Regions from separate parts of the Arthrobacter sp. Marseille-P9274 genome, predicted to be linked through region 1. Evidence: riboswitches for the same ligand, from Rfam matches in the RefSeq annotation. Region 1 holds a riboswitch; each other region holds the start of a gene.
What was found. Region 1 has a riboswitch for S-adenosylmethionine ahead of OC550_RS19845 (LLM class flavin-dependent oxidoreductase). Riboswitches for the same ligand answer to the same signal wherever they lie in the genome.

Region 1 (3,269 bases):
CACCTCACGGACGGCAGGGTGGCATGGAACATCGTCACGAGCGTGCTGGAGAATTCGCACCGCAATTTCGGCGCGGATGGGCTGACTGCCCACGATGACCGCTACGACTGGGCCGACGAATACGTCGAAGCAGCCTACAAGCTCTGGGAAGGCTCCTGGGCGGATGACGCGGTGCTCGCCGACAAAGAGCGCGGCATCTACGCAGACCCCGCCAAGGTCAGCAAGATCCACCACCGAGGTGCCCGCTACTCGATCGAAGGGCCGCATCTGGCCACGCCCAGTCCTCAGCGGACCCCGTTCCTGTTCCAGGCCGGCAGCTCTGCGCGCGGCAGGAGCTTTGCCGCGGCCCACGCAGAGGCCACGTTCTTGTTCGCCCCGCACACCGAGTACGTGCGCAAACAGGCCGCCTCCATCCGTGCCCTCGAAGCGGAGTCCGGCCGGGCGCCGGGGGACGTGAAGATCTTCGCCGGACTGTCTTTCGTCGTCGGCAGCACCGAGGCCGAGGTGAAGCGCAAGGAAGCCGAGTACGACGAGTACCTGGACCTGCACGCGATCATCGCCCACATCGGCGGTGGAATCGGGGTGGACCTCGGCGGCCTACCGCTGGACACGCCGCTCGGAGAGCTCTCCACGGAAGGTGCCCGCGGGGTGCTTGAGGCCGCGATTGCATCGGTGCCGGGCGGCAAGCCGACCGTCGGTGACCTGGCCCGTTACCGCGCTAAGGCGCAGCAGATCGCCGGCACACCGGAGCAGATTGTGGACGAGTTGGAACGCTGGCAGGACGCGGGCATCGACGGCGTCAACGTCATGAACCAGATCCTGCCCGGTTCCTACGCGGACTTCATTGATGGCGTGCTGCCCGAGCTGCGCAAGCGTGGGCTGGCGCAGGCCGAGTACCGTCCGGGAACGCTGCGGGAGAAGGTTTTCGGCCGCGGACCCCGCCTGGAATCCACACATCCGGCAGCCCGTTTCCGCGGGGCATTCGAAGCTCACTCGGCTGCTGCCACGGAACGGGTTCCCGCGCACGACGGCAGTCAATCACCGTAACCGTAAGGCCACCATGCGCGGTCGGGCGGGTTACCCGGTGTGACAGGCCGGTTGGCTAAGCGGGGCAGTCTGGGTTGGAATAGACCAGTAACCATCCAGAGCGGCCGAGAGACCCGGCTTGTTGACGCCGCAGCAACCCCCTCGCTAGAGGAAGGTGCTACCGCCGGGACCGATGGAGAAGCCTGATCTCTCGTTGGTCCAGCGGGCCGCTGACGCCCGCTCGGACCAACGCGGGCTCTTCTCTTCGGGAAGGAGCCTGAAATGACATTGCACAGCCCGCAGCGCCACATCCGCTTCAACGCCTTCGACATGAACTGCGTCGGCCACCAGTCGCCCGGCCTGTGGCGGCACCCGGAGGACAAGTCCGCCGACTACAACACCATCGGCTATTGGACCCACCTGGCCAAGGTGCTGGAGAAGGGCCTCTTCGACGGCCTCTTCATCGCCGATGTCCTGGGCACCTACGACGTGTTCGGCGGCTCCAACGAGACCACGCTGCGCGCGGGCACGCAGGTCCCGGTCAACGACCCGTTCCTGCTGGTCTCGGCGATGGCCGCGGTCACGGAGAACCTGGGCTTCGGCGTCACCGCGGGCACGGCCTACGAGCACCCCTACCCGTTCTCCCGCCGCCTGGCCACGCTGGACCACCTGACCAACGGCCGCGTCGGCTGGAACGTCGTCACCGGCTACCTGCCCTCCGCCGCGCGGAACATGGGCCAGGAAGACCAGATGGAGCATGACGAGCGGTACAACCACGCGGACGAGTACCTCGAGGTCATCTACAAGCTGCTGGAAGGATCCTGGGAGGACGACGCCGTCGTCAAGGACCGGGAACGCGGCATCTTCACGGACCCGTCCAAGGTCCACGAGATCGGCCACGAGGGCAAGTACTTCAAGGTGCCCGGCATCGCCATCACGGAGCCGAGCCCGCAGCGCACCCCGGTGATCTTCCAGGCCGGCGCCTCCAAGCGCGGCACCCAGTTCGCCGCCGAGAACGCCGAGGCCGTCTTCGTGACCTGCCCGACTAAGGAAATGCTCGCCGCGTCCGTCAAGAAGATCCGCGACGCCGCCGAGGCCGCCGGCCGCGGCCGCTACGACGTCCGCATCTACGCGATGCAGACCATCGTCACCGGCCCGGACAACGAGACTGCGCAGGCCAAGTTCGAGGAGTACAAGTCCTACGCGGACATCAACGGCGCGCTGGCCCTGATCTCCGGCTGGATGGGCGTGGACCTGTCCACCTATTCGCCGGACGACGTGATCGGCGCGAACGTCAAGTCCAACGCCATCCAGTCCTCCGTGGAGACCTTCCAGAAGGCCTCGGGGGACACCGGCAAGCCGTGGACCATCCGCCAGCTGGCCGAGTGGGTCGGCGTCGGCGGCTTCGGGCCGATCACGGTCGGATCCGGCGCGCAGGTCGCCCAGGACCTGGTCTCCTGGGTCGACGAGACCGACGTCGACGGCTTCAACCTGGCCTACGCCATCACGCCGGGCACCTTCGAGGACATCGTCGAATACGTGGTCCCCGAACTGCAGAAGCTCGGTGCCTATCCCACGGAGTACGCTCCGGGCACGCTGCGCAACAAGCTCTTCGGCCAGGGCGACCGTCTGCCGGAGCAGCACCGGGGCAGCCGCTACCGCATCGGCAGCTCCGTGGCCGCGGTCTAGCGGGGCGCTTCCGGACCGGAATGTAAGGACAACGACGGCGATGCACCACCTTCGCGAAGGTGGTGCATCGCCGTCGGGCTTTACTGTGCGCCTTAGCTGAGGCCGGCTCCCGCCGGTGACCTGCGCAGGCGCAGCATGTCCGGCGTCAGGTCCTTGATGGTGGCGGCGCCCATGAGCAGCATGGTGGTGCGGACCTCGTCGGCGAGGAGCTGGAGCACGCGCTCGACGCCCTCCTGCCCGCCGGCCATCAGTCCATACAGATAGGCGCGGCCGACCAGGACGAAGTCGGCGCCCGCGCAGAGGGCAGCTACCACGTCGGTGCCGCTCATGATGCCGCTGTCGAGGATGATGTCTACGTCGCCGCCGGCTTCCTCGCGGACCTCGGGCAGGGCTTCGAAGGACACCGGGGCCCGGTCCAGCTGGCGGCCGCCGTGGTTCGAGACGATCAGTCCGTCGGCGCCGGCCGCCAGCGACTTCCGGGCATCTTCGCGGGTCAGGACGCCCTTGACCAGCAGCTGGCCGGGCCAGATGGAGCGGATCCACTCGAGATCCTC
Region 2 (3,269 bases), 440 kb from region 1:
ACCCGTCAGGATCTTGATCAGGGTCGACTTCCCGGCGCCGTTCTCGCCGACCAGCCCCAGGATTTCGCCGGACGCCAGGGAGAGATCGACGTCGGCAAGCACCCGTGCGGCGCCGAAGGACTTGTTGATCGCCCGCATCGCGAGCAGCTCGCTGCTAGATTCCGAGTTCACTGCGCACCTGATTCACGTTCGACTTGTCGACAAACACCGGAGGCAGGTAGCTGGTGTTGGGCACATCGTCCTGCCGGTCGCCCAGGAACAGGGCGACGTTCTCGGCCGACTTCGCGGCCATCGCCTTGGTCTGCTGCGCCACCGTGAACTGATAGGCACTGCCGGGATCGGCGATCAGGTCCAGCGCACCGGGTTCGGCGTCGACGCCGTACAGCTTGATGTCGTCGCGCCCGGCCGAGTCGATCGCCTGCGCGGCCCCGATCAGCGGGATGTCCCAGCAGCTCCAGACCGCATCCACTTCGCCTTCGGGCAGGCGCCGCAGCTGGTCCTGGATCTGCTTCTTCGCGTCCTCGATGGTGCCCTCGTACTTGTCCTGCAGCTCGGGCTCGAGGATCTCGATGCCCGGGTAGTCCTCGAGCACCACCTTCAGTTCGCTGTACCGGATGCGGCACGGGGCCACACCCGGGAAGCCGTTGAACGCCAGGATCTTGCCCTTGCCGCCGATGTCCTCCGCCAGCGTCCGGGCGAGGGTGGAGCCGATGACCCAGTTGTCGCTGGTGACGTTGTTCTTGCTGTACTCCGACTGGAAGTCGATGGTGAACAGCGGGATGCCCGCGTCGTCGACCTTCTTCAGCGCCGGTGAGAGCGTCTGGGAGTCACCGAGGATCACAACGATCGCGTCCGGGCTCTGCGTGACGAGATTTTCGACGTCGGTGACGTGCTTGTCATCCTTGGCCTCCGCCTGGGTGGCAATCACCTTGCCGCCCCGCTGCTCGATGCTCGCCTGCAGTTCCTCGTAGACCACGCGGCTGAAGTCGTGGACGATGTCCTTCGCGGCGATGCCGATGGTCTTTCCCTCGAGCGAGGGTGCGTCGGCGACGGAATTCTCCTCCGCGGCGGGGACATTGGCAGCGCCTGCCCCTGCCTGCGGATTGGCTCCGCCGGACTGCGGCACCGGCTCCTTGAGGGAGCAGCCGGTGACGAGCAGCGAGGCCGCGGCGATCAGGCCGATGACCCGGAAAATCGGGCGGTGCGGCCTGGTGGCACGGCGGTTGGCTGTGGCTTTGGTCTTATGCATGGTTCGTGTCCTTCGAATGTCCAGGTGATGGAGGAATCGCGAACCAGCCCGCGCTGCACAGCTGCGCATCAGTGCGGGCGAAATCGTTAGATCTCCATCGGTCCTGGCCGAAGCACTATCCATGGCGGGAATCCATGAACTTGCTGCGGCGTCGACGAGCCAGGTCTCTCGGCCGCTCTAGATGGTGTGGATCCATTGAACAATGTGAAGGCGTCCGGCGCCGCCCGGGCGTCACATGGCGGGGCTCCCGGCTCAACGGAAAGTCACGTGCTGCCATACTTCGTCACGCCGCGACTCAATCGCTGACAAGTACTGCCCCGCTGCGCTACCGTCGCTGGCTTTCACGGTGCTGTTCCGGCCACGCCCGCAGGGCCCTAGGATTTTTCATGAAGCAGCCCCGCCTCGTCTGGCGCGGCCGCCGCCTTCCCAAGCCAACAGGAGGTTTCCTTGTCCCCGCAGAACGAAGTCCGCTTCAGCCCCGTCCCCGAAACGCACCGGCCGTACGTCGCCGCCGCCGACCGCTACGAGCACTTCGGCTACCGCAGGGTCGGCAACAGCGGCCTCCTGCTGCCGCCCATCAGCCTCGGCCTGTGGTGGAATTTCGGCGACAACCGCACCTTCGACTCCCAGCGCGAAATCCTCCGCCACGCCTTCGACAGCGGCATCACGCACTTCGACCTGGCCAACAACTACGGCCCGCCCTACGGCTCCGCCGAGGAGAACTTCGGCCGGATGCTCCGCAAGGACTTCAGGCCGTACCGCAACGAGCTCGTCATCTCCTCCAAGGCCGGCTGGGACATGTGGCCCGGACCCCACGGCCAGCTCGGCTCCCGCAAGTACATCCTCGCCTCGGCCGACGAGTCGCTGGAGCGGATGGGCCTGGACTACGTCGACATCTTCTACTCCCACCGCGCCGACGCCGACACTCCGCTCGAAGAGACCATCGGCGCCCTCGACTCCCTGGTCCGGCAGGGCAAGGCGCTCTACGTCGGCATCTCCTCCTACTCGCCCGAGCGCACCGCCGCGGCCGCGGACATCGCCCGCAATCTTGGGACCCCTCTGCTGATCCACCAGCCGGCGTACTCGCTCTTCAACCGCTGGGTGGAAAACGGGCTGCTGGAAACGCTCGAACAGAACGGCATGGGCTCCATCGCCTTCACCCCGCTCGCCCAAGGCCTGCTGACCAACAAGTACATCGGCGACGCCGGCGCCGAGCCGAGCGGCGGACGCGGCTCGCTGCAGGGCCACATCACCGAAGAGAACATCGCCAAGGCCCGCGCCCTCAACGAGATCGCCGGCGAGCGCGGCCAGACCCTCGCCCAACTCGCCATCGCCTGGCTGCTGCGCGACGGCGGCGTCACCTCCGTCCTGCTTGGCGCCTCCTCCACAACCCAACTGGACGAGAACCTCGGTGCCCTCGCCAACACCTCCTTCTCGGATGACGAGCTGCGCCGCATCGACGACATCACCGCGGGAGGCACCAACGTGGACATCTGGGAGGTCTCCGCCTCCATCTAACGCAGAAAAAGTACGACGGCGGGACGCACCTTTCCGGGGCGGCTTCGACCGGTGCGTCCCGCCCTGCATTACAGTCGGGCCATGGCTAACGAGCATCATCGTCCTGCAGGCAACACCCCCGCCGCGCCCGGAACGGCGCTGATCACCGGCGCCACCGCGGGCCTCGGCGCCGAGTTCGCGCGCCAGCTGGCCGAGCGCGGCCTCGCCCTGGTCCTGGTGGCCCGCGATGGGGAGCGCCTCGCCGCGGCGGCGGCCTCGCTGCAGCAACGCTACGGGGTGCCGGTGGAGACCATCGCCGCCGACCTGATCACGGATGACGGCATCGACCGCGTCGCCGCGCGCCTCGCCGCCACGGACCGGCCCGTGACCGTGCTGGTCAACAACGCGGGGTACGGACTGCTCGGAAACTTCGCCGACAACGACCTCGAGGACGAGCTCAAGCACCTGCGCATCCACACGGAAGCCCCGCTGCGCCTGTGCCACGCCGCCCTGCGGTCCATGG
Region 3 (3,269 bases), on a different contig from region 1:
GGCGAGCAGCAGGTAGGTCACCGGGCCCACGAGGACCGGCCGCAGCACGGCGCCGCGGTCCTTCTGCCGGCGGATGATCCCGGCCAACTGGTGAGCGACGGCGGCGAAGCGGGTTTCCGGGCCGATCTCCGGCACGAGGTAGTGGTAATTCGTGTCGAACCACTTGGTCAGCTCCAGGGGCGCGCGTTCGCCGTAGCCGCGGGCCAGCACGAAGGACGCTGCGGTGCCGACGCCGCCGTCGCTATCCGCGAGGTCCGCGAAACGGGACGGCAGCGCGCCGAGGGCGGCCGTGGTGTCGAGGACCTGGTCGTAGAGCGCGAAGTCGGCGGGAATGGAGGAATCGGCGGCGTCCAGGCCGAGCTGGACCAGGCGGCGGACGGTCCGGTCCTGGACCTTCCGGGCCTCGAAGAGCAGGCCGTCCTCGTCGAGCCTGCCGCTCCAGTGGGCTTCGAGGGCCTTCTTCAGTTCCCGGTTTGGGCCGATGCGCGGGTAGCCCAGGATGGTGGCGGCGGGGAAGGTGTTCTTGGCGGTCATGATGTTCTCCTGTCGGGCGGGTTTATGCGGGTTCAGGCGGGTACGGAAGCGGAAAGGGTGCGGGTGGAGGGCAGGTCGAGCGCCTCGACCACCTCGATGGAGGCGCGCGCATCGTTGAAGGTGTACAGGTGCACGCCGGGCGCCCCGGCATCGAAGGCGGCGCGGGCCAGCTCCGCGGCGGCGGCGACCCCGATCCGGCGCCGCTCGGCGTCCGAGGACGCCGTCTCGAGCCGGTGCAGCAGCGCCGGATCCGGGCGGACGCCGGTCATCACGGCCAGCCGCTCCAGCCGGCGCACGCTCGACATCGGGATGACCCCGGGAATGATCGGGATCGTCACGCCGGCCGCGCGGGCGGCGGCCACCAGGCGGACGTAGTGGGCCGGGTCGAAGTACACCTGGCTGATCGCGAAGTCGGCCCCCGAGCGTTCCTTCGAGACGAGCACCTCGACGTCGTGCTCGAAGGAAGGGGACTCCGGATGCCGGTTCGGGTAGGCGGCCACCCCGACGGCCATCCGGCCGCCGGCCAGTGTCGCGGAATGCCGGCACTCGACGCTGCGGATCAGTTCCACCAGGTAGCGCGCGAAGGGCAGGTCGCCGCGGAACGTCTCCGGGTCGGTTGGCAGATCCCCGCGCATCGCCAGCACGCCGCGCACGCCCAGCCCGACGAACTGGCACACCAGCAGCTCCAGGCTTTCGCGGGTCTCCCCGACGCAGGTCAGGTGTGCCAGCGGTCGCAGCCTGGTGGCGCCCACCAGATGCTCGATCAGCTGGATCGAGGCGCGGCGCCGTTCGGGCGTGCCGCTGTAGGTCACTGAAACGTAGTCGGGATGGGTGCCGCCAAGCTCCTCGATGGCCCGAAGCACCGTGGCTTCGGCCTGCGCGTTGGCGGGCGGATACAGCTCGTAGGACAACGACGGCGGGACGGCTGTCCGTGCTGCCAGGGTCATGTACGCTCCTCGGTCGTGCCGAGGGAGTGCGCCGCTGCGCTGCTGAAAGGACCAGCCGTTTTCCACGCCGGGCAGGTGAAGGCCCTGGTGGTGTCGCTGGCGCGTCTCCATCGGTCCTGGCGGTAGCACCGTTCCGGTCCGTCTCCTCTCGGAGGCTTACCCGGATGGTTGCTGCGGCGTCAACGAGCCAGATCTCTCGGCCGCTCTGGATGGCTAATGCGTCCACTCTAGGAAGCGACGGGCGTTGAAGGGCAAACCTGCACGGGATGCGTCGAAGTGTTGCTCCCCGGCACGGAATGTTTCGTCACGAACGGCAAGTCCGCCGTCATCCGGCGCAACATCGTCCGGCCGGGCCGACCGCCCGCCGTCGTAATGTTGTGAACTTCTGGTGACGGACCCGGTTCCCGGTCTGTGATGTTTGGCATGCTTGGGGCATGGCAAACCGTGCGGGCACAGTGGCCCAACCCAGCGACCTTGTTGACCTGACCGCGCTGCTCGACGCGTACTTCGACGTGAAGCCCGATCCGAAGGAGCCGACGCAGCGCGTGGCCTTCGGCACGTCCGGCCATCGCGGCAGCAGCCTGAAGGGTTCCTTCAACGAGGACCATATCGCCGCCATCACGCAGGCGATCGTGGAATACCGGGCCGGCCAGGGCATCGCCGGTCCGCTGTTCATGGGCAAGGACACCCATGCCCTCTCCGACCCGGCGCAGAACACGGCGCTGGAGGTCCTCGCCGCCAACGGCGTCACCGTCTGGGTGGATTCGAGGACCGGCTGGACCCCGACGCCGGCCGTCAGCCACGCCATCCTCAAGCACAACACCGCAAACCCGGACGGGCAGGGCGACGGCATCGTCATCACGCCCTCGCACAATCCCCCCGGGGACGGCGGCTTCAAGTACAACCCGCCGCACGGCGGCCCGGCGGATTCGGATGCCACGGGCTGGATCGCCAACCGCGCCAACGAGCTGCTCGAGTCGGGTCTGCGCGGGGTCAAACGGATCCCGCTCGGCCAGGCCCAGTTCTCAGGCGCCGTCGGGACCTATGACTTCCTCAGCAACTACGTGGACGATCTGCCGCAGGTGCTGGACCTGGAGGCCATCCGCAACGCCAGCGTCCGCATCGGCGCGGACCCGATGGGCGGTGCCTCGGTGGACTACTGGGGCGCGATCGGAGAGCGGCACAACCTGGACCTGACGGTGGTCAATTCGACAGTGGACCCGCAGTGGGCGTTCATGACGCTGGACTGGGACGAGAAGATCCGCATGGACTGCTCCTCGCCCTACGCCATGGCGTCGCTGATCGGCCGTTCCGCCGAGTTCGAGATTGCTACCGGGAACGACGCCGATGCGGACCGCCACGGGATCGTCACCCCGGATGCGGGGCTGATGAATCCGAACCATTACCTGGCGGTGGCGATCCAGTACCTCTACACGCACCGGCCGCAGTGGCCCGCGGGCGCGTCGGTGGGCAAGACGCTCGTCTCGTCCTCGATGATCGACCGCGTGGCGGCGGACCTCGGCCGCAAGCTGGTGGAGGTTCCCGTCGGCTTCAAGTGGTTCGTGCCCGGCCTGCTCTCCGGCGAGGGCGTCTTCGGCGGCGAGGAATCCGCCGGCGCGTCCTTCGTCCGGTTCAACGGCCAGCCGTGGTCCACGGACAAGGACGGCATCCTGCTGGCCCTGCTGGCCTCGGAGATCAAGGCCGTCACGGGCAAGTCCCCGTCCGAACTCTACGGTGAGCTGGCCGCGAAGTTCGGTGCGCCGTCGTACGCGCGGATCGACGCGGCCG

Region 2: it holds a riboswitch for S-adenosylmethionine, as region 1 does, so the genes downstream of both, OC550_RS17930 (substrate-binding domain-containing protein) here and OC550_RS19845 (LLM class flavin-dependent oxidoreductase) in region 1, are expected to answer to the same signal.
Region 3: it holds a riboswitch for S-adenosylmethionine, as region 1 does, so the genes downstream of both, OC550_RS17355 (methylenetetrahydrofolate reductase) here and OC550_RS19845 (LLM class flavin-dependent oxidoreductase) in region 1, are expected to answer to the same signal.

The regions. Positions count from the first base shown of each region.
Region 1 covers NZ_CAMPOV010000003.1:557,001-560,269, reverse strand. The annotation lists gene OC550_RS19850 (NtaA/DmoA family FMN-dependent monooxygenase) at 1-1,047, shown strand, start outside; SAM riboswitch class I at 1,136-1,226, shown strand; gene OC550_RS19845 (LLM class flavin-dependent oxidoreductase) at 1,309-2,715, shown strand; gene OC550_RS19840 (alpha-hydroxy acid oxidase) at 2,808-3,269, opposite strand, start outside.
Region 2 covers NZ_CAMPOV010000003.1:118,593-121,861, forward strand. The annotation lists gene OC550_RS17925 (sugar ABC transporter ATP-binding protein) at 1-171, opposite strand, end outside; gene OC550_RS17930 (substrate-binding domain-containing protein) at 155-1,249, opposite strand; SAM riboswitch class I at 1,341-1,437, opposite strand; gene mgrA (L-glyceraldehyde 3-phosphate reductase) at 1,697-2,767, shown strand; gene OC550_RS17940 (SDR family oxidoreductase) at 2,849-3,269, shown strand, end outside.
Region 3 covers NZ_CAMPOV010000002.1:896,590-899,858, reverse strand. The annotation lists gene metE (5-methyltetrahydropteroyltriglutamate--homocysteine S-methyltransferase) at 1-534, opposite strand, end outside; gene OC550_RS17355 (methylenetetrahydrofolate reductase) at 567-1,481, opposite strand; SAM riboswitch class I at 1,586-1,697, opposite strand; gene pgm (phosphoglucomutase (alpha-D-glucose-1,6-bisphosphate-dependent)) at 1,916-3,269, shown strand, end outside.